DNA from 3 places in the Bacillus sp. PK5-006 genome. Region 3 is predicted to be linked to each of the others. Evidence: a T-box and tRNA genes for the amino acid it is inferred to sense, from the RefSeq annotation. Region 3 holds a T-box; the other regions hold tRNA genes.
What was found. The T-box of region 3 lies ahead of ileS (isoleucine--tRNA ligase). A T-box ahead of a tRNA ligase gene usually reads a tRNA of that ligase, here a tRNA-Ile.
Positions count from the first base shown of each region.

Region 1 (6,186 bases), 1.5 Mb from region 3:
ATAGCTTCAGTATGCCCTAGCGCTTTCAATTGTATACAAAATTAAGAATGTTTTAGATGGTAGTTTAGTATATGTATCCATGTCAGATCGAGTGTTTGTTCCTTTTCTTAAAAAACAAAAAAGACCAGTTCCGACTGGAACTGATCCTTATAGAAGCTTGGCGGCGTCCTACTCTCACAGGGGGAAACCCCCAACTACCATCGGCGCTGAAGAGCTTAACTTCCGTGTTCGGTATGGGAACGGGTGTGACCTCTTCGCTATCGCCACCAAACCTGATGGAGAGAATGTTCTCTCAAAACTAGATAACAATGTTCATGTTTCACATTAGAATATAGGTTAAGTCCTCGATCTATTAGTATCTGTCAGCTCCACGTGTCACCACGCTTCCACCTCAGACCTATCAACCTGATCATCTTTCAGGGATCTTACTTCCTTGCGGAATGGGAAATCTCATCTTGAGGGGGGCTTCATGCTTAGATGCTTTCAGCACTTATCCCGTCCGCACATAGCTACCCAGCGATGCCCTTGGCAGAACAACTGGTACACCAGCGGTGCGTCCATCCCGGTCCTCTCGTACTAAGGACAGCTCCTCTCAAATTTCCTGCGCCCGCGACGGATAGGGACCGAACTGTCTCACGACGTTCTGAACCCAGCTCGCGTACCGCTTTAATGGGCGAACAGCCCAACCCTTGGGACCGACTACAGCCCCAGGATGCGATGAGCCGACATCGAGGTGCCAAACCTCCCCGTCGATGTGGACTCTTGGGGGAGATAAGCCTGTTATCCCCGGGGTAGCTTTTATCCGTTGAGCGATGGCCCTTCCATGCGGAACCACCGGATCACTAAGCCCGACTTTCGTCCCTGCTCGACTTGTAGGTCTCGCAGTCAAGCTCCCTTGTGCCTTTACACTCTGCGAATGATTTCCAACCATTCTGAGGGAACCTTTGGGCGCCTCCGTTACATTTTAGGAGGCGACCGCCCCAGTCAAACTGCCCACCTGACACTGTCTCCCTGCCCGATAAGGGCAGCGGGTTAGAAGGTCAATACAGCCAGGGTAGTATCCCACCGATGCCTCCACCGAAGCTAGCGCTCCGGTTTCCAAGGCTCCTACCTATCCTGTACAAGCTGTACCAACATTCAATATCAGGCTGCAGTAAAGCTCCACGGGGTCTTTCCGTCCTGTCGCGGGTAACCTGCATCTTCACAGGTACTATAATTTCACCGAGTCTCTCGTTGAGACAGTGCCCAGATCGTTGCGCCTTTCGTGCGGGTCGGAACTTACCCGACAAGGAATTTCGCTACCTTAGGACCGTTATAGTTACGGCCGCCGTTTACTGGGGCTTCAATTCGCACCTTCGCTTACGCTAAGCGCTCCTCTTAACCTTCCAGCACCGGGCAGGCGTCAGCCCCTATACTTCGCCTTACGGCTTCGCAGAGACCTGTGTTTTTGCTAAACAGTCGCCTGGGCCTATTCACTGCGGCTTCTCGGGGCTTTAACACCCTAAGAAGCACCCCTTCTCCCGAAGTTACGGGGTCATTTTGCCGAGTTCCTTAACGAGAGTTCTCTCGATCACCTTAGGATTCTCTCCTCGCCTACCTGTGTCGGTTTGCGGTACGGGCACCTCTCACCTCGCTAGAGGCTTTTCTTGGCAGTGTGGAATCAGGAACTTCGCTACTAAATTTCGCTCGCCATCACAGCTCAGCCTTTACGGGAAACGGATTTGCCTATTTCCCAGCCTAACTGCTTGGACGCGGATATCCAATACCGCGCTTACCCTATCCTCCTGCGTCCCCCCATTGCTCAAATGGTGAGGAGGTGGTACAGGAATATCAACCTGTTGTCCATCGCCTACGCCTTTCGGCCTCGGCTTAGGTCCCGACTAACCCTGAGCGGACGAGCCTTCCTCAGGAAACCTTAGGCATTCGGTGGACGGGATTCTCACCCGTCTTTCGCTACTCATACCGGCATTCTCACTTCTAAGCGCTCCACCAGTCCTTCCGGTCTGGCTTCACAGCCCTTAGAACGCTCTCCTACCACTGTTCGTAAGAACAGTCCGCAGCTTCGGTGATACGTTTAGCCCCGGTACATTTTCGGCGCAGAGTCACTCGACCAGTGAGCTATTACGCACTCTTTAAATGGTGGCTGCTTCTAAGCCAACATCCTGGTTGTCTAAGCAACTCCACATCCTTTTCCACTTAACGTATACTTTGGGACCTTAGCTGGCGGTCTGGGCTGTTTCCCTTTCGACTACGGATCTTATCACTCGCAGTCTGACTCCCAAGGATAAGTCATCGGCATTCGGAGTTTGACTGAATTCGGTAACCCGGTAGGGGCCCCTAGTCCAATCAGTGCTCTACCTCCGAGACTCTTACCTTGAGGCTAGCCCTAAAGCTATTTCGGAGAGAACCAGCTATCTCCAGGTTCGATTGGCATTTCACCCCTACCCACACCTCATCCCCGCACTTTTCAACGTGCGTGGGTTCGGGCCTCCATTCAGTGTTACCTGAACTTCACCCTGGACATGGGTAGATCACCTGGTTTCGGGTCTACGACCACGTACTCATGCGCCCTATTCAGACTCGCTTTCGCTGCGGCTCCGCATCTTCTGCTTAACCTTGCACGGGATCGTAACTCGCCGGTTCATTCTACAAAAGGCACGCCATCACCCGTTAACGGGCTCTGACTACTTGTAGGCACACGGTTTCAGGATCTATTTCACTCCCCTTCCGGGGTGCTTTTCACCTTTCCCTCACGGTACTGGTTCACTATCGGTCACTAGGGAGTATTTAGCCTTGGGAGATGGTCCTCCCGGATTCCGACGGAATTTCACGTGTTCCGCCGTACTCAGGATCCACTCTGGAGAGAACAACATTTCAGTTACAGGGCTGTTACCTTCTTTGGCGGGCCTTTCCAGACCTCTTCGCTTATATCATTCCTTTGTAACTCCGTATAGAGTGTCCTACAACCCCAAGAGGCAAGCCTCTTGGTTTGGGCTGTTCCCGTTTCGCTCGCCGCTACTCAGGGAATCGCATTTGCTTTCTCTTCCTCCGGGTACTTAGATGTTTCAGTTCCCCGGGTATGCCTTCTCATACTCTATGTATTCAAGTATGGATACTACTCCATTACGAGCAGTGGGTTTCCCCATTCGGAAATCTCCGGATCAAAGCTTGCTTACAGCTCCCCGAAGCATATCGGTGTTCGTCCCGTCCTTCATCGGCTCCTAGTGCCAAGGCATCCACCGTGCGCCCTTTCTAACTTAACCATTTCTTACTTTAGAAAGAATCACTATGTGTGATGAACTTTGCATTGCATTCAATGTGAATGTATTACTTATTGTTATCTAGTTTTCAAAGAACACGTTGGTGGAGCCTAGCGGGATCGAACCGCTGACCTCCTGCGTGCAAGGCAGGCGCTCTCCCAGCTGAGCTAAGGCCCCAATTTAATAGAAGATGGTGGGCCTGAGTGGACTCGAACCACCGACCTCACGCTTATCAGGCGTGCGCTCTAACCAGCTGAGCTACAGGCCCATCTTTCATATCGAAGATATGATGTTGTAGGATCTTTTGCAAGTTCCTTCAAAACTAAACAAGACGAAAACGTACGCTGCTCCATATATCCTTAGAAAGGAGGTGATCCAGCCGCACCTTCCGATACGGCTACCTTGTTACGACTTCACCCCAATCATCTGCCCCACCTTCGGCGGCTGGCTCCATAAAGGTTACCTCACCGACTTCGGGTGTTGCAAACTCTCGTGGTGTGACGGGCGGTGTGTACAAGGCCCGGGAACGTATTCACCGCGGCATGCTGATCCGCGATTACTAGCGATTCCAGCTTCACGCAGTCGAGTTGCAGACTGCGATCCGAACTGAGAACAGATTTATGGGATTGGCTAAACCTTGCGGTCTTGCAGCCCTTTGTTCTGTCCATTGTAGCACGTGTGTAGCCCAGGTCATAAGGGGCATGATGATTTGACGTCATCCCCACCTTCCTCCGGTTTGTCACCGGCAGTCACCTTAGAGTGCCCAACTAAATGCTGGCAACTAAGATCAAGGGTTGCGCTCGTTGCGGGACTTAACCCAACATCTCACGACACGAGCTGACGACAACCATGCACCACCTGTCACTCTGTCCCCGAAGGGAAAGCCCTATCTCTAGGGTTGTCAGAGGATGTCAAGACCTGGTAAGGTTCTTCGCGTTGCTTCGAATTAAACCACATGCTCCACCGCTTGTGCGGGCCCCCGTCAATTCCTTTGAGTTTCAGTCTTGCGACCGTACTCCCCAGGCGGAGTGCTTAATGCGTTAGCTGCAGCACTAAGGGGCGGAAACCCCCTAACACTTAGCACTCATCGTTTACGGCGTGGACTACCAGGGTATCTAATCCTGTTCGCTCCCCACGCTTTCGCTCCTCAGCGTCAGTTACAGACCAGAGAGTCGCCTTCGCCACTGGTGTTCCTCCACATCTCTACGCATTTCACCGCTACACGTGGAATTCCACTCTCCTCTTCTGCACTCAAGTTTCCCAGTTTCCAATGACCCTCCCCGGTTGAGCCGGGGGCTTTCACATCAGACTTAAGAAACCGCCTGCGAGCCCTTTACGCCCAATAATTCCGGACAACGCTTGCCACCTACGTATTACCGCGGCTGCTGGCACGTAGTTAGCCGTGGCTTTCTGGTTAGGTACCGTCAAGGTGCGAGCAGTTACTCTCGCACTTGTTCTTCCCTAACAACAGAGCTTTACGATCCGAAAACCTTCATCACTCACGCGGCGTTGCTCCGTCAGACTTTCGTCCATTGCGGAAGATTCCCTACTGCTGCCTCCCGTAGGAGTCTGGGCCGTGTCTCAGTCCCAGTGTGGCCGATCACCCTCTCAGGTCGGCTACGCATCGTCGCCTTGGTGAGCCATTACCCCACCAACTAGCTAATGCGCCGCGGGTCCATCTGTAAGTGACAGCCGAAACCGTCTTTCATCCTTGAACCATGCGGTTCAAGGAACTATCCGGTATTAGCTCCGGTTTCCCGGAGTTATCCCAGTCTTACAGGCAGGTTACCCACGTGTTACTCACCCGTCCGCCGCTAACATCCGGGAGCAAGCTCCCTTCTGTCCGCTCGACTTGCATGTATTAGGCACGCCGCCAGCGTTCGTCCTGAGCCAGGATCAAACTCTCCGAAAAAGTACAAAACCGAAGTTTTGCTTTTCGCCAGTTTGACTGACTACCTATGAAGTATCATAGGATTTTTTATAAAAACTCGAATTAACAGGTACGTTTTGTCTTGTTTAGTTTTCAAAGAACTTGTTTACCGCTTCAGAAGCGACTAGAACATCTTATCACATCCAAGTTGTTAGTGTCAACAACTTTTTTGTTATTATGTTTTTTCGTTTCTTCGTCATCAGCGACGTATATTAATTTACCACCCTATCGAATCAAAGTCAATAATATTTTTCATTAAATAATAAACTTTTCAATAACGATTAAAGCTGCTACGCCCGGAATACCCAATAAACCACTAATTCCACTCGTTACAGGGTTAATAGAGACATGTAATCCTAGACTCTCGCCAAATAGGTTGAGGCAAAATAAAAAAAGAGCGCCTGCTATAAACTTCACTCCGATAAGCCCTAACCATTTGAATGGATTCGCCTGCACACCTGACATAAACAACAATAGCACAGCTAGCAAAATTGACCCGATCACAATAACAGGTTCCATAATCCTCTCATCTCCTCTTCATATGAATAGTACAAGCATATGAGAGGACTATGTATAATAGACCTGCTATTTCCAGTTGTTTAAACGTAAATTCCTCTTTTTCGCTTCTCTCAGATAGAAAAAGTACTTCGCTTGAGCAAGCTTTAATTCGAATAGAATGTCCGGTGAAGGCTCAACGCTATTTGCGACAAGCTTTTTTTGTCTGTTCCATTCTTCCTTTTGCTTAAAAAGCTGTTGAATTAATTTCTCATCGAATTCTTTTCGAATTGATTTTCTGCGAAGAAAACCCATGTACCGTACTTCTCCTTCCTACATCTCACGTCTGCCTTCTAGAGCCTTAGACAGTGTAACTTCATCCGCATACTCTAAATCCCCGCCTACTGGAAGTCCGTGAGCAATGCGAGAGAGTTTAATTCCTGATGGTTTTAACAATCTGGAGATATACATGGCTGTTGCTTCTCCTTCAATGTTTGGATT
Region 1 covers NZ_CP096414.1:3,698,948-3,705,133, forward strand. The annotation lists rRNA gene rrf (5S ribosomal RNA) at 156-271, opposite strand; rRNA gene M1D84_RS18900 (23S ribosomal RNA) at 333-3,263, opposite strand; tRNA gene M1D84_RS18905 (tRNA-Ala) at 3,362-3,437, opposite strand; tRNA gene M1D84_RS18910 (tRNA-Ile) at 3,452-3,528, opposite strand; rRNA gene M1D84_RS18915 (16S ribosomal RNA) at 3,624-5,172, opposite strand; gene M1D84_RS18920 (pro-sigmaK processing inhibitor BofA family protein) at 5,446-5,709, opposite strand; gene M1D84_RS18925 (YaaL family protein) at 5,776-6,000, opposite strand; gene recR (recombination protein RecR) at 6,019-6,186, opposite strand, start outside.
Region 1: it has a tRNA-Ile gene. The T-box ahead of ileS (isoleucine--tRNA ligase) is inferred to sense a tRNA for this amino acid. The anticodon was not compared.

Region 2 (6,186 bases), 1.5 Mb from region 3:
AATGGGCTATGTATGCATGTGTTAAAGCATCTATTTCAATTAAATGGTCTTGAAGATGAGCGTTTTACGATGATCCATCTCCTGTCTAAAATACCTGAAATGAGTCATATTCTGGAGTTTCAGAAGCAGCCCTCGACTTTAGTTAAAGTAGAAAAGGCTAATGGATTGATAATTCAAGATCATATTCCATTACTTTATAACATGTCTGCTGAACGCTTTATTGAATACTTTGAGTTTCATACAAGCTGGAAACTCAAACAGAGAGAGGCTAAAAAACTGACGTTTGATGTATTTCTTGAAGAAAACCCAGCACTTGCTACTCATCTTCATTATGATTTAGAAATGGATCAATGGTTTATCCCGTCAACACGAGATGCTTTTCTAGGGATTCCTGAGATCATCAGCCATTACTTATTGATGTATAACCTTAGTATGATTGCCCGCTACGAAACAGAATGGTGGTACGAGCTGCTGTCTCAATACATTAGCGATGATTACGTCATGATTGAACGCTACATGGAGATTGCAGAAGAGAAGTTCCCAGCTTACATCATGATGCTGTTAGAAGAAAAAACAAAAAAGACCAGTTCCGACTGGAACTGATCCTTATAGAAGCTTGGCGGCGTCCTACTCTCACAGGGGGAAACCCCCAACTACCATCGGCGCTGAAGAGCTTAACTTCCGTGTTCGGTATGGGAACGGGTGTGACCTCTTCGCTATCGCCACCAAACCTGATGGAGAGAATGTTCTCTCAAAACTAGATAACAATGTTCATGCTTCACAATAGAATATAGGTTAAGTCCTCGATCTATTAGTATCTGTCAGCTCCACGTGTCACCACGCTTCCACCTCAGACCTATCAACCTGATCATCTTTCAGGGATCTTACTTCCTTGCGGAATGGGAAATCTCATCTTGAGGGGGGCTTCATGCTTAGATGCTTTCAGCACTTATCCCGTCCGCACATAGCTACCCAGCGATGCCCTTGGCAGAACAACTGGTACACCAGCGGTGCGTCCATCCCGGTCCTCTCGTACTAAGGACAGCTCCTCTCAAATTTCCTGCGCCCGCGACGGATAGGGACCGAACTGTCTCACGACGTTCTGAACCCAGCTCGCGTACCGCTTTAATGGGCGAACAGCCCAACCCTTGGGACCGACTACAGCCCCAGGATGCGATGAGCCGACATCGAGGTGCCAAACCTCCCCGTCGATGTGGACTCTTGGGGGAGATAAGCCTGTTATCCCCGGGGTAGCTTTTATCCGTTGAGCGATGGCCCTTCCATGCGGAACCACCGGATCACTAAGCCCGACTTTCGTCCCTGCTCGACTTGTAGGTCTCGCAGTCAAGCTCCCTTGTGCCTTTACACTCTGCGAATGATTTCCAACCATTCTGAGGGAACCTTTGGGCGCCTCCGTTACATTTTAGGAGGCGACCGCCCCAGTCAAACTGCCCACCTGACACTGTCTCCCTGCCCGATAAGGGCAGCGGGTTAGAAGGTCAATACAGCCAGGGTAGTATCCCACCGATGCCTCCACCGAAGCTAGCGCTCCGGTTTCCAAGGCTCCTACCTATCCTGTACAAGCTGTACCAACATTCAATATCAGGCTGCAGTAAAGCTCCACGGGGTCTTTCCGTCCTGTCGCGGGTAACCTGCATCTTCACAGGTACTATAATTTCACCGAGTCTCTCGTTGAGACAGTGCCCAGATCGTTGCGCCTTTCGTGCGGGTCGGAACTTACCCGACAAGGAATTTCGCTACCTTAGGACCGTTATAGTTACGGCCGCCGTTTACTGGGGCTTCAATTCGCACCTTCGCTTACGCTAAGCGCTCCTCTTAACCTTCCAGCACCGGGCAGGCGTCAGCCCCTATACTTCGCCTTACGGCTTCGCAGAGACCTGTGTTTTTGCTAAACAGTCGCCTGGGCCTATTCACTGCGGCTTCTCGGGGCTTTAACACCCTAAGAAGCACCCCTTCTCCCGAAGTTACGGGGTCATTTTGCCGAGTTCCTTAACGAGAGTTCTCTCGATCACCTTAGGATTCTCTCCTCGCCTACCTGTGTCGGTTTGCGGTACGGGCACCTCTCACCTCGCTAGAGGCTTTTCTTGGCAGTGTGGAATCAGGAACTTCGCTACTAAATTTCGCTCGCCATCACAGCTCAGCCTTTACGGGAAACGGATTTGCCTATTTCCCAGCCTAACTGCTTGGACGCGGATATCCAATACCGCGCTTACCCTATCCTCCTGCGTCCCCCCATTGCTCAAATGGTGAGGAGGTGGTACAGGAATATCAACCTGTTGTCCATCGCCTACGCCTTTCGGCCTCGGCTTAGGTCCCGACTAACCCTGAGCGGACGAGCCTTCCTCAGGAAACCTTAGGCATTCGGTGGACGGGATTCTCACCCGTCTTTCGCTACTCATACCGGCATTCTCACTTCTAAGCGCTCCACCAGTCCTTCCGGTCTGGCTTCACAGCCCTTAGAACGCTCTCCTACCACTGTTCGTAAGAACAGTCCGCAGCTTCGGTGATACGTTTAGCCCCGGTACATTTTCGGCGCAGAGTCACTCGACCAGTGAGCTATTACGCACTCTTTAAATGGTGGCTGCTTCTAAGCCAACATCCTGGTTGTCTAAGCAACTCCACATCCTTTTCCACTTAACGTATACTTTGGGACCTTAGCTGGCGGTCTGGGCTGTTTCCCTTTCGACTACGGATCTTATCACTCGCAGTCTGACTCCCAAGGATAAGTCATCGGCATTCGGAGTTTGACTGAATTCGGTAACCCGGTAGGGGCCCCTAGTCCAATCAGTGCTCTACCTCCGAGACTCTTACCTTGAGGCTAGCCCTAAAGCTATTTCGGAGAGAACCAGCTATCTCCAGGTTCGATTGGCATTTCACCCCTACCCACACCTCATCCCCGCACTTTTCAACGTGCGTGGGTTCGGGCCTCCATTCAGTGTTACCTGAACTTCACCCTGGACATGGGTAGATCACCTGGTTTCGGGTCTACGACCACGTACTCATGCGCCCTATTCAGACTCGCTTTCGCTGCGGCTCCGCATCTTCTGCTTAACCTTGCACGGGATCGTAACTCGCCGGTTCATTCTACAAAAGGCACGCCATCACCCGTTAACGGGCTCTGACTACTTGTAGGCACACGGTTTCAGGATCTATTTCACTCCCCTTCCGGGGTGCTTTTCACCTTTCCCTCACGGTACTGGTTCACTATCGGTCACTAGGGAGTATTTAGCCTTGGGAGATGGTCCTCCCGGATTCCGACGGAATTTCACGTGTTCCGCCGTACTCAGGATCCACTCTGGAGAGAATGACATTTCAGTTACAGGGCTGTTACCTTCTTTGGCGGGCCTTTCCAGACCTCTTCGCTTATATCATTCCTTTGTAACTCCGTATAGAGTGTCCTACAACCCCAAGAGGCAAGCCTCTTGGTTTGGGCTGTTCCCGTTTCGCTCGCCGCTACTCAGGGAATCGCATTTGCTTTCTCTTCCTCCGGGTACTTAGATGTTTCAGTTCCCCGGGTATGCCTTCTCATACTCTATGTATTCAAGTATGGATACTACTCCATTACGAGCAGTGGGTTTCCCCATTCGGAAATCTCCGGATCAAAGCTTGCTTACAGCTCCCCGAAGCATATCGGTGTTCGTCCCGTCCTTCATCGGCTCCTAGTGCCAAGGCATCCACCGTGCGCCCTTTCTAACTTAACCATTTCTTACTTTAGAAAGAATCACTATGTGTGATGAACTTTGCATTGCATTCAATGTGAATGTATTACTTATTGTTATCTAGTTTTCAAAGAACACGTTGGTGGAGCCTAGCGGGATCGAACCGCTGACCTCCTGCGTGCAAGGCAGGCGCTCTCCCAGCTGAGCTAAGGCCCCAATTTAATAGAAGATGGTGGGCCTGAGTGGACTCGAACCACCGACCTCACGCTTATCAGGCGTGCGCTCTAACCAGCTGAGCTACAGGCCCATCTTTCATATCGAAGATATGATGTTGTAGGATCTTTTGCAAGTTCCTTCAAAACTAAACAAGACGAAAACGTACGCTGCTCCATATATCCTTAGAAAGGAGGTGATCCAGCCGCACCTTCCGATACGGCTACCTTGTTACGACTTCACCCCAATCATCTGCCCCACCTTCGGCGGCTGGCTCCATAAAGGTTACCTCACCGACTTCGGGTGTTGCAAACTCTCGTGGTGTGACGGGCGGTGTGTACAAGGCCCGGGAACGTATTCACCGCGGCATGCTGATCCGCGATTACTAGCGATTCCAGCTTCACGCAGTCGAGTTGCAGACTGCGATCCGAACTGAGAACAGATTTATGGGATTGGCTAAACCTTGCGGTCTTGCAGCCCTTTGTTCTGTCCATTGTAGCACGTGTGTAGCCCAGGTCATAAGGGGCATGATGATTTGACGTCATCCCCACCTTCCTCCGGTTTGTCACCGGCAGTCACCTTAGAGTGCCCAACTAAATGCTGGCAACTAAGATCAAGGGTTGCGCTCGTTGCGGGACTTAACCCAACATCTCACGACACGAGCTGACGACAACCATGCACCACCTGTCACTCTGTCCCCGAAGGGAAAGCCCTATCTCTAGGGTTGTCAGAGGATGTCAAGACCTGGTAAGGTTCTTCGCGTTGCTTCGAATTAAACCACATGCTCCACCGCTTGTGCGGGCCCCCGTCAATTCCTTTGAGTTTCAGTCTTGCGACCGTACTCCCCAGGCGGAGTGCTTAATGCGTTAGCTGCAGCACTAAGGGGCGGAAACCCCCTAACACTTAGCACTCATCGTTTACGGCGTGGACTACCAGGGTATCTAATCCTGTTCGCTCCCCACGCTTTCGCTCCTCAGCGTCAGTTACAGACCAGAGAGTCGCCTTCGCCACTGGTGTTCCTCCACATCTCTACGCATTTCACCGCTACACGTGGAATTCCACTCTCCTCTTCTGCACTCAAGTTTCCCAGTTTCCAATGACCCTCCCCGGTTGAGCCGGGGGCTTTCACATCAGACTTAAGAAACCGCCTGCGAGCCCTTTACGCCCAATAATTCCGGACAACGCTTGCCACCTACGTATTACCGCGGCTGCTGGCACGTAGTTAGCCGTGGCTTTCTGGTTAGGTACCGTCAAGGTGCGAGCAGTTACTCTCGCACTTGTTCTTCCCTAACAACAGAGCTTTACGATCCGAAAACCTTCATCACTCACGCGGCGTTGCTCCGTCAGACTTTCGTCCATTGCGGAAGATTCCCTACTGCTGCCTCCCGTAGGAGTCTGGGCCGTGTCTCAGTCCCAGTGTGGCCGATCACCCTCTCAGGTCGGCTACGCATCGTCGCCTTGGTGAGCCATTACCCCACCAACTAGCTAATGCGCCGCGGGTCCATCTGTAAGTGACAGCCGAAACCGTCTTTCATCCTTGAACCATGCGGTTCAAGGAACTATCCGGTATTAGCTCCGGTTTCCCGGAGTTATCCCAGTCTTACAGGCAGGTTACCCACGTGTTACTCACCCGTCCGCCGCTAACATCCGGGAGCAAGCTCCCTTCTGTCCGCTCGACTTGCATGTATTAGGCACGCCGCCAGCGTTCGTCCTGAGCCAGGATCAAACTCTCCGAAAAAGTACAAAACCGAAGTTTTGCTTTTCGCCAGTTTGACTGACTACCTATGAAGTATCATAGGATTTTTTATAAAAACTCGAATTAACAGGTACGTTTTGTCTTGTTTAGTTTTCAAAGAACTTGTGTGTCACTCTCTCAAAGCGACCACTTAAATATATCATATATCTCTATCAACAGTCAACATTTTTCTTGAAAAACATTTTATTTTTTTAAGAAGTTTCCACTGTAAAAGAGATAAAAAATAGAGCCTCTTTTTGCTCCTTTGAAAGATTAACACATATCTATGAAAAAAGCATTATAAATTTCAAAAAAACTCATGTTTTTTTAGAAAAAAATAAAGCCGGTAAAGAACCGGCTTTATTTTTACTCAGATTGCTCTTGATCTGACTCTATAGTTTCTACGTTTTCTTCACTATTCTCTTCATCATCTTCTTGTGATTGTTCAACTAATGCCACTGTAGCGACATGTTCATCATCACCTAGACGAATCAGGCGGACACCTTGAGTGACTCGACCTGTTGTTGAAATATCTGAAACGGCCATACGAATGATCAC
Region 2 covers NZ_CP096414.1:3,721,872-3,728,057, forward strand. The annotation lists gene M1D84_RS19015 (YaaC family protein) at 1-603, shown strand, start outside; rRNA gene rrf (5S ribosomal RNA) at 615-730, opposite strand; rRNA gene M1D84_RS19025 (23S ribosomal RNA) at 792-3,722, opposite strand; tRNA gene M1D84_RS19030 (tRNA-Ala) at 3,821-3,896, opposite strand; tRNA gene M1D84_RS19035 (tRNA-Ile) at 3,911-3,987, opposite strand; rRNA gene M1D84_RS19040 (16S ribosomal RNA) at 4,083-5,631, opposite strand; gene gyrA (DNA gyrase subunit A) at 5,995-6,186, opposite strand, start outside.
Region 2: it has a tRNA-Ile gene. The T-box ahead of ileS (isoleucine--tRNA ligase) is inferred to sense a tRNA for this amino acid. The anticodon was not compared.

Region 3 (6,186 bases):
GCTTCTCGGCTCATTGATTGGGACAGGCTTGAAGCGTCAAAAATTCGGAGATCTATTATTTTCAGAGGAAGATGTGCAGTTTATTTGTACAAGTGGTGTCGCCGATTTTGTGCGGGCGCAGCTGACACATGTCGGCAGAGCAGCCGTTTCATTAGAGGAAATCACGCAGGCAGAAATAAAGCCAGTGATCACGAAGACTGATATCAAAGAAGATACCATTTCTTCACTTCGGCTTGATGCTGTATGTGCTGCTGTCAGCCGTCAGTCTCGGCAAAAAGCACAGCTTTTAGTCAAAAATGGGCTTGTCAAAGTCAATTGGAAAGTCACAGAGGACCCTTCCTTTACAATCGGTGAAGGCGATCAGCTCTCTGTTCGGGGATTTGGCCGCTTTAGCCTCAAAACGATTGATGGGAAGACCAAAAAAGATAAATTCAAAGTAACATTTGAGCTTCTGACATAACGAACTTGAATCTGGAGGTGGCGAGGTTGCCATTAACACCTAATGATATTCATAATAAAACGTTCACAAAAAGCTTTCGCGGCTATGATGAAGATGAAGTAAACGAGTTTTTAAGCCAAGTACGTAAAGACTATGAGATCGTACTTCGTAAAAAGAATGAGCTTGAAGACAAAGTAAACGAGCTTGACGAAAGACTAGGTCATTTTGCAACAATTGAAGAGACATTAAACAAATCGATTCTTGTGGCGCAGGAAGCAGCAGAAGACGTAAAGCGCCATTCGGATAAAGAAGCAAAATTGATTATTCGTGAAGCAGAGAAAAATGCAGACCGTATTATCAACGAAGCGCTGTCAAAATCAAGAAAAATTGCAATGGAAATCGAAGAGCTGAAGAAACAGTCGAAGGTCTTTAGAACACGTTTCCAAATGCTCATCGAAGCGCAGCTTGATCTTCTGAAAAATGACGATTGGGATCATTTACTGGAATATGAAGTAGACGCTGTCTTTGATGAAAAAGAATAAGCGCATCATCTTGACATGACGTGCTCATGTTGCATATAATACCATCATAAATTAACAAGAGATAAACGTTTGAAAGGGACACTCGCAGCTGTCACATGCGTAATAAAGCGAATCAGGGATGGTGGAAGCCTGACATTACGAGACGCTGCAATGAGATCACCCCTTTAGTTCCTTTTCTGAAAAAAACCAGTAAGAAAAGGCGTCTGATCACGTTACGATTTTAGAGTGGATAAGCGGTTCTTTCATATCGCTTGTCTAAAAGGGTGGTACCGCGAGACAAGCCTTCTCGTCCCTTATGGGATGAGAGGGCTTTTTTTATTGTTTTTTAATCAGAATTTGCATGTGGAGGAATGGGTATGAACTACAAAGACACCTTATTAATGCCGAAAACAGAATTCCCGATGAGAGGGAACTTGCCGAACAAAGAGCCTGAAATCCAAGAGGAGTGGGCAGAGAAAGACATCTATCAAATGGTTTTAGAGCGGACTAAAGGACGCCCGACGTTTATTTTGCATGATGGACCTCCATATGCGAATGGTGACATTCATATGGGGCATGCACTCAATAAAATCCTAAAAGATTTTATCGTCCGTTTTAAATCAATGAACGGGTATCATGCACCGTATGTTCCGGGCTGGGATACACACGGGCTGCCAATTGAAACAGCTCTCACTAAAAATAAAAAAGTCAAACGCAAAGAAATGTCTACAGCAGAATTCCGCAAACTATGCGAGGAGTATGCTTGGAAGCAAATTGAAGGTCAGCGCAGCCAGTTTAAGCGATTAGGCGTCAGAGCAGACTGGGACAATCCATATGTCACATTAAAGCCTGAATACGAAGCGCAGCAAATCCTTGTCTTTGGTGAAATGGCGAAGAGAGGCTATATCTATAAAGGATTAAAGCCTGTTAACTGGTCTCCTTCAAGTGAATCAGCCCTCGCTGAAGCGGAAATTGAATATAAAGACAAACGTTCACCATCGATTTACGTTTCGTTTAAAGTAAAAGATGGCAAAGGCGTTCTTGAAAACGGCGAACAATTCATTATCTGGACAACAACACCTTGGACGCTTCCTGCAAACCTTGGCATTTGTGTTCATCCAAACTTAGAGTACAGTGTTCTTCAAGTCGGTGCTGAGCGTTATGTCGTTGCATCTGAACTGGTTGAACAAGTAGTAAAAACACTCGGCTTTGAAGAATACGAAGTTGTGAAAACATTAAAAGGTAAAGAATTAGATAAAATCGTTGCAGCACATCCAATTTACGATAGAGATTCTCTTGTGATGCTTGGCGATCACGTGACAACTGATGCGGGAACTGGCTGTGTTCACACAGCACCAGGCCACGGGGAAGATGACTTTATTGTCGGTATGAAATACGGTCTTGATGTGCTCTGTCCAGTAGATGAAAAAGGTGTGATGACAGATGAGGCGCCTGGTTTTGAAGGACTATTCTACGAGGATGCCAATAAAGCCATCACAGAACAGCTTGAAGCAAAAGGTGCGCTGAAAAAGCTCGACTTTATCACGCACTCCTACCCGCATGACTGGAGAACGAAAAAACCAACGATTTATCGTGCGACAGCTCAGTGGTTTGCATCCATTAAAGATTTTAGAGAAGCGTTATTAGACAATATTAAAGAAACAAAATGGGTTCCAGCATGGGGAGAAACACGCCTGTTCAATATGGTGCGTGACAGAGGTGACTGGTGTATTTCAAGACAGCGTGTATGGGGCGTTCCAATTCCGGTCTTTTATGCGGAAAATGGTGAGCCGATCATCACGGACGAAACCATTCAGCATGTATCTCAATTATTTAGAGAGCATGGCTCGAATATTTGGTTTGAAAAAGAAGCAAAAGAGCTATTGCCAGAAGGCTTTACACATCCAGGCAGCCCGAATGGTGAATTCACAAAAGAGCAGGATATCATGGATGTATGGTTTGATTCCGGTTCTTCTCACCAAGCCGTTTTAGAAGAAAGAGACGACCTAGTCCGTCCGGCAGATCTTTACCTTGAAGGCTCTGACCAATATCGCGGCTGGTTTAACTCCTCTTTATCAACAGCAGTTGCTGTCACTGGAAAAGCACCTTATAAAGGTGTCCTAAGTCATGGCTTTACGCTTGATAAAGAAGGACGTAAGATGAGTAAATCATTAGGCAACACGATTGATCCAACGAAGGTTGCGAAGCAGCTTGGTGCAGAGATTCTAAGACTTTGGGTATCTTCAGTCAACTATCAAGCCGATCATCCAGTATCTGATGATATTTTGAAACAAGTAGCAGAAGTCTATCGTAAGATCCGTAATACCTTCCGCTTCCTGCATGGGAACCTATTTGACTTTGACCCAGCAGTTAATGCTGTGCCGGTAGAAGAGCTTCGCGAAGTCGATCAATACATCATGATCAAATTAAACAAATTGATTGATAAAGTGAAAAAAGCCTATGATGATTACGAATTTGCGGTCGTGTATCATGCGATTCACAATTTCTGTACGATTGAGCTCAGCTCTTTCTACCTCGATTTTGCAAAGGACGTCGTCTACATTGAGCATGCCGATCATCCAGACCGCCGCAGCATGCAGACTGTCTTCTATGAAACGTTAATGGCATTAGTGAAGCTGACTGCACCAATTCTTCCGCATACCGCAGATGAATTATGGAGCCACTTAAGCTTTGTTGAAGAGCCAAGTGTTCAGTTAACAGATATGCCAGAAGGTGCGCTAGTTCCTCAAGCTGAAGCGACAGAAGCGAAATTTGACCGCTTTATGGAAGTACGTGATGATGTGCTAAAAGCGCTGGAGATTGCGCGTAACGAGAAAGTCATCGGACGTTCACTTGAAGCAAGTGTGACGCTTTATGCGACAGATGAAGTGAAAAACCTTCTTGCATCCATTAAAGAAGATGTGAAGCAGCTCTTTATCATCTCTGAATTAACGGTAGAAGATGAGCAGCATGCAGATACATCAGCGCCTGAATATGCATCAGGACGAATTGTGGTTCAAAAAGCAGAAGGAGAACTGTGCGAACGTTCCCGCATTATTTCAAAAGACGTTGGTGCAAATCCGAAGTACCCAACATTGTCGCTGAAAAATGCTGAAATCGTGGAGAAATATTACCAAAATTAACAATGCGATATCACAAGCTAGCGCCCCGTCATATGCGGGGCGTTTTCTTTTATGAGAAAATGACAGCGTTTAGAACGAAAGGAAAAATCTTATGGCTTTAAAGTGACCAGGCGGGGCAACAATATGATTATCACGACAGGGCAGGAGTTGAAATAGCGACATGAATGGCGATCTAGAGACGATTTACACGGAACTCCTTCAAATGAAAGAAGAGCTGCAATCTAAACTGTTTGAATACGCATCATTTCGTTCACCCGCTGAGCATGTCACATTGAATGAGGTCAAAACGACCACGCTTCTTTATCACATCAAAGAAGAGCTGCAAGATGTGTCTCTCGCTATTGCAAAAATCGAACAAGGAACCTATGGCATATGTGAGGCAACAGGAGATGTGATTCCGCTTGAACAAATGAGTATTCTTCCTACCGCCCGCACGGCTGACGACTTTTTATATCATAAGCAATACGAGAAAAAAGCATTCACTCCTTATCCTTACGAATCAAATGATTCTCATTTTGAAGCCTTCCACATGTAGGGAGGTTTTTGTCTGTCAACTAAAGTTTCTTTACTCCTTCCTGTTTTCTTGATAAAATGCTTAAAGATCAAAGTATGAAGATGGAGGAACGTGTGTGTTCTATTACATAATCGCATTCGTTATCATTTGTTTAGACCAATTAACAAAATGGCTCATTGTCAAAAATATGATGCTCGGTGATTCTGTTCCAGTCATTGATGGATTCTTTTATATCACGTCTCACCGTAATTCAGGAGCCGCATGGGGAATTCTCCAAGGGCAAATGTGGTTTTTCTATGTGATCACACTCGTTGTTATTGCGGGAATTGTTTATTACTTACAAAAACATGGACAAAAGGACAAGCTGCTGGGAGTAGCGCTGGCCTTAATGCTTGGCGGAGCGATCGGAAACTTTATCGACCGTATTTTCCGTCAGGAAGTGGTTGATTTTGCTCATTTCGTATTTGGGGATTATCACTACCCAATCTTTAATATTGCAGATTCTTCTCTCTGTGTAGGGGTTATTCTGCTCTTCATTCAAATGCTGTTAGATGGAAAGAAAAATAAGGAGTCAACTACATGAATCAAGTAAATATTGCCGTTTCAGAAGAACAAACGAGTGAACGGCTAGATAAATTTCTAAGCACGACAGAACCAGAATGGTCAAGAACCCAAGTCCAGCAATGGGTAAAAGATGGGCTGATCGAAGTAAACGGGAAACAAGTAAAGGCCAATTACAAAGTACAAGCTGGAGATCAAATCAAAGTGGAGATTCCAGATCCGGAAGCGCTAGATGTAGAAGCAGAACCAATGGATCTTGATATTTATTATGAGGATGCAGATGTGTTAGTCGTAAATAAACCACGGGGAATGGTCGTTCACCCAGCGCCAGGTCATGTGTCAGGAACGCTTGTAAATGGTCTGATGGCACATTGCAAGGACTTATCAGGGATTAACGGTGTGATGCGTCCTGGAATTGTCCACCGAATTGATAAAGATACGTCTGGGCTGTTAATGGTCGCTAAAAACGATATGGCACATGAGTCACTCGTCAATCAGCTGGTGGCTAAAACTGTCACAAGAAAGTATACGGCTGTTGTCCACGGTATTATCCAGCATGATACAGGCACAATTGATGCACCAATTGGCAGAGACAAAAAAGACCGCCAAAGCATGACGGTCACAAAAGAAAATGCAAAACAAGCCGTTACTCACTTTGATGTGATTGAACGCTTTAAAGACTTCACAGTTGTCGAATGCCGCCTTGAAACAGGAAGAACACACCAAATTCGTGTTCATATGAAATATATCGGCTACCCTCTTGCAGGAGATCCGAAATATGGGCCGAGAAAAACAGTCGATTTTAATGGACAGCTGCTGCATGCAGGTGTTTTAGGATTTGATCATCCTAGAACAGGAGAATATATCGAGTTCACAGCACCAATTCCAGCTGATATGCAGGGCTTTATCGATTCATTAAGAAATAACGATTGACAGGCCGTTCTTTTTTTGAAATAATAAACGAAGAAATTGAGATTCTTTAAAACAGTCCAGAGAGGCTGAGAAGGA
Region 3 covers NZ_CP096414.1:2,193,606-2,199,791, reverse strand. The annotation lists gene M1D84_RS11365 (YlmH family RNA-binding protein) at 1-460, shown strand, start outside; gene M1D84_RS11360 (DivIVA domain-containing protein) at 487-981, shown strand; T-box leader at 1,041-1,278, shown strand; gene ileS (isoleucine--tRNA ligase) at 1,338-4,103, shown strand; gene M1D84_RS11350 (TraR/DksA family transcriptional regulator) at 4,264-4,638, shown strand; gene lspA (signal peptidase II) at 4,733-5,200, shown strand; gene M1D84_RS11340 (RluA family pseudouridine synthase) at 5,197-6,111, shown strand.